Regions from separate parts of the Bacillus sp. AL-1R genome, predicted to be linked through region 2. Evidence: predicted binding sites of a transcription regulator. Region 2 holds the regulator's gene; the other holds the start of a gene.
What was found. The regulator Rex, encoded in region 2, represses fermentation and respiration genes when NADH is low (regulators of the CRP and FNR family bind a similar motif). The targets are predictions, from matches to a motif close to TTGTGAAATATTTCACAA.
Positions count from the first base shown of each region.

Region 1 (2,212 bases), 1.5 Mb from region 2:
TTTTAAGCCAAATGCATCAACTAATACATTTAAAACGCCTTCATTAATAAAATCAGGTGCTTTTGGGCCGATTCGAATATCTTGGATACCAAGACTAAATAACCCTAATAATATAGCAACGGCTTTTTGCTCAAACCAAGAAAGTACAATACTCACTGGCAATTCATTGACACTACAATTAAAGCTTTCCGCTAATGCAGCTGCAATTTTAATCGTTGAAATTGAATTATTGCATTGCCCTAAATCTATAAATCTAGGAATGTTTGTACCTGATACAGTACCGTAGTCTACATCATTAAAGCGGAATTTACCACAAGATGTTGTTAAAACGACTGTATCATTTGGTAGAGAAGTTACAAGCTCACGATAATATTCTCCACCTTTTCCTGGTGCGTCACAACCTGCTACTACAAAGAAGCGTTGAATCTTTCCGTGTTTTACAGCTTCTACAATTTCAGGTGCAATAGACAAAACTGTTTCGTGATGGTAACCAGTAGTCATTACTTCTTCTGATTCGATCTTTGCTTCTGGTAATTCTAATGCACGTTGAATTAATGGCGAAAAATCTTCCCCTATAATCTTTGTTACTCCTTCTAATCCTGCCACTTCATATGAGAAGAAGCGATCAGCATAACTTCCTTTTATTGGCATTACACAGTTTGTGGTAGCTAAAATCGCTCCAGGGAATTTTTCAAATAAACGACGTTGATCAAACCAAGCCTTTCCTATATTACCCTTTAAATGTGGATATTTTTTCAATGCTGGATAACCGTGAGCCGGTAGCATTTCAGAGTGAGTGTATATATTTAAACCTTTCCCCTCTGATTGTTTTAACAATTCTTCCAATGCAAATAAGTTATGGCCAGTTACAACAATGCATTTTCCTTCGATTTTATTAGAAGAAACTTGTACAGGTTCAGGAATTCCAAAATGTTTTGTATGAGCTTCATCTAATAGCTCCATAACACGAATTGCTGCCTGACCTACTTTCATAGCCATATCAATGTGTTCTTGTAAATTAAAATTCGAATTTGTTAAAGTCATATATAAAGCTTCATGTGTTACTTGGTCAACAAATGGATCAGTGTACCCTAATTGAGCTGCATGAGTCCGATAAGCTGCAATTCCCTTTAACCCATAAACCATCGTATCTTGTAAACTTGCAATTGTTTCATCTTTTCCACATACACCCACAATCTTACAACCACCAACAGGAGTCTGTTCACATTGGTTACAAAACATCCTTCATCCCCCTAACTATTTTTAATAATCTTATTATATGGCGGGATTTAGTCATTGTTTGTGACGTAAATCACATGAAATCGCTAAACTAATAAATAAGTTATTTTCGATTAAAAAAATTATATATTGAGAGAATAATAGGGTAAATTTATGAACTACTTAGCAGAGTAACTTTTTGGTAACTTAAAATGATTCTGATTCATTACATCACGTAGTCGGTCAGGATAATCAGTTATGATTCCATCAACACCATCATCTATCAGTTTTTGCATAGTTGGTTGGTCGTCAACTGTCCATGGAATAACCTTCAGACCGTACTGGTGAGCTTCTTGAACCATACTTTTAGTAATATAAGGCATGTAGTTCGCATCAGTAATTTTGCCATCTTGTGGGAATCCATGGACTGGAGAAATTGCATCTACACCTAATGAATGTGCCGCAGCTACGAGATTTCCATCAAAATCATCAATATCGATTCCACCTAACCAAGGCGATTTACCAGGTTTGCCAGGTTGTAGAAATTCAGGTCCGTTGGTTAGTGCAACAAGAGGTAATCGAGGTTCGACTTCATGCATTAGCTTGAGTGCACCCCAGTCAAAACTTTGGATGGACACTTGATTAAGCATTCCAGCTTCTCGAACTTGCTTGGCAACAATTCGAACGAATTCCTCGCGAGGAGCTGTCTGTTCAGGTGCTCCAGCTTCTACTTTCGTTTCGATATTCATCCAGACTTTTTTAGCTTTGTATTGCTTTACAAGTTCAAATATTTCAGTTAATAGTGGCATTTGAGCACCTGGACTTAGTTGCTGACCAGGGAATTGAGGTAGACCCTTTGCTCCACAATCAAGCGTTCTTACTTGAGCTAGCGTTAAATCTTTTATGTATTTGCCAACGTACGGGTATTCCGAATCGCCAACGAATGCTGGTTTTGTGTCAGTGCATTTGGTACCTGTAATTTTACGGTCATGCG
Region 1 is NZ_CP197469.1:2,735,770-2,737,981, reverse strand. Features, by position in the region: gene hcp (hydroxylamine reductase) at 1-1,242, opposite strand, end outside; gene ACSBO6_RS12955 (glycerophosphodiester phosphodiesterase family protein) at 1,398-2,212, opposite strand, start outside.
Region 1: a site for Rex is predicted at 1,301-1,318, ahead of hcp (hydroxylamine reductase). Genes of this name have one in related genera too.

Region 2 (2,212 bases):
TTAGGTTACTTCATAACAATGCTAACTCAAATTGTTTGTAATTTAATTTTAATTTATGTACTTGATTTACATAAGGGCTCAGAAAATACTCAAAATATCATAAACATCGCTAAGCTTAATCCAGCTTTTATTGTCATACCAAGTCTAGTTGCACCAATTTTAGAAGAAGTTATTTTTCGTGGAATTATTTTTAAAAGGCTTTATAATCGTTTACCATTTATTATTTCTGCTGGGATTAGTTCAGCGATCTTTTCACTTATGCATGGAGACTTACCCTTCTTTTTGTCATACTTTCTAATTGGTTTTGTATTTTGTTACCTGTATAAACGAACAAACTCAATTTTGGTTCCAATCTTAACACATATGTTAATGAACTCTTTTGTTGTTTTTCAGCAGATTAATTTACATTAAAAAACCCCCAAGAGGGGGTTTTTTATATATCCAGTAATTTTATTGTTGTAAAAAATATGCCAATGTTTGCAGTTCAACTGCTAAGTCTATATGATGAATGCGAATATGTTCTGGTACACTAATTCGTGCAGGTGTGAAATTTAAAATTCCTCTAATATTTTTTCCATTTAATCGATCAGCTATTGATTGTGCCACTGGTGCAGGAACAGTTAAAATAACGATTTGAATATCTTCATTCATAACTTCTTCTAGATTTTCTAAATTATAAACAGGTACTCCACCTATTTCAGTACCAATTTTATTTGGATCAATATCAAATGCCATCTCAATTTTTGTATTATTATTTTTTATAAAATTATAGTGTAAAAATGCAGTTCCTAAATTACCAACACCAATTAATGCAACTTTCATAACTTCATGCTGGTTAAGCGCTTTCGAGAAAAAAGTTAATAAGTAATTTACATTATATCCATAACCTTTTTTACCTAGTGCCCCAAAATAAGAAAAATCTCTTCTGATTGTAGCGGAATCTACCTTTACTGCTTCACTTAACTCTGCTGAAGAAACTCTTTGTTTACCTGATAAAGACAAATTCTTTATAAAACGGTAATATAAAGGTAGACGTTTAGCAGTAGCTTGTGGAATTTTAATTTGTTCCGAATCCATTTTTTAATCCCCCACTTACTGTAATTCTTTTTACTATGGTGTGTAATTTGACCTTATTTTAGTAATAAAGTACTTGTTCTAATGTAAAATATACACTATATTTAAGAATTTTGACAGTCTACAGTTACATAGATAAAAAATTTTGCAATGAGGTGTTATCAATGATTCTTTTACAAGTAAATAATGTCTCAAAGTATTTTGGTAGTGACATTATACTTTCAAATATAAAATTAGAAGTTCAAACGAGTGATCGAGTTGCCATTGTTGGACGTAATGGTGCTGGAAAATCTACATTATTGAAAATCATAGCAGGTGAAATATCCTATGATGGCGGCGAAATAAATAAGCCTAAAGACGTTACTGTAGGATACCTAGCCCAAAACACTGGTTTACAGAGTGATAAAACGATTTGGGAAGAATATTATTCTGTATTCAATCATTTAGTAGAAATGCAAGATAATATGAGAAAACTAGAAGTTAAAATGACTAAGGAGGAAGTCTACTCTAATCAATCCGTTTATGACAAGGTTATGAATGAATATGATCATCTACAATATACATTTAAAGAAAACGGCGGTTACCAGTTTGAAGCAGATATTCGTTCAATCATTAGTGGTTTAGGTTTTAGTAATGAAGATTATGAAACAAAAATCTCTTCATTAAGCGGTGGACAAAAGACACGCCTAGCATTAGGTAAGCTATTACTGACAAAGCCAGACTTGTTAATCTTGGATGAGCCTACGAACCATTTAGATATTGAGACCCTTAGTTGGTTAGAGCGCTACTTACAGTCATATCCTGGCGCAGTATTAATCGTTTCCCATGATCGATATTTCCTTGATCAAGTTGTTAATATTGTTTATGAAATATCTAATCATAAGCATCAACGATTTGTTGGTAATTATAGTAAGTACCTTGATTTAAAGGCAGCTCAATATGAACAAGAATTAAAACAGTTCGAAAAACAACAAGATGAAATCTCTAAACTTGAGGATTTTGTGCAGCGTAATATTGCTCGTGCCTCAACTACAAAAAGAGCTCAAAGTCGTAGGAAACAATTAGATCGAATGGTTCGATTAGACAAGCCACTAGGAGACGAGTCTTCAGCTAATTTCTCATTCACAATTGAAAAACA
Region 2 is NZ_CP197469.1:4,209,139-4,211,350, forward strand. Features, by position in the region: gene ACSBO6_RS19970 (CPBP family intramembrane glutamic endopeptidase) at 1-411, shown strand, start outside; gene ACSBO6_RS19975 (redox-sensing transcriptional repressor Rex) at 451-1,077, opposite strand; gene ACSBO6_RS19980 (ABC-F family ATP-binding cassette domain-containing protein) at 1,239-2,212, shown strand, end outside.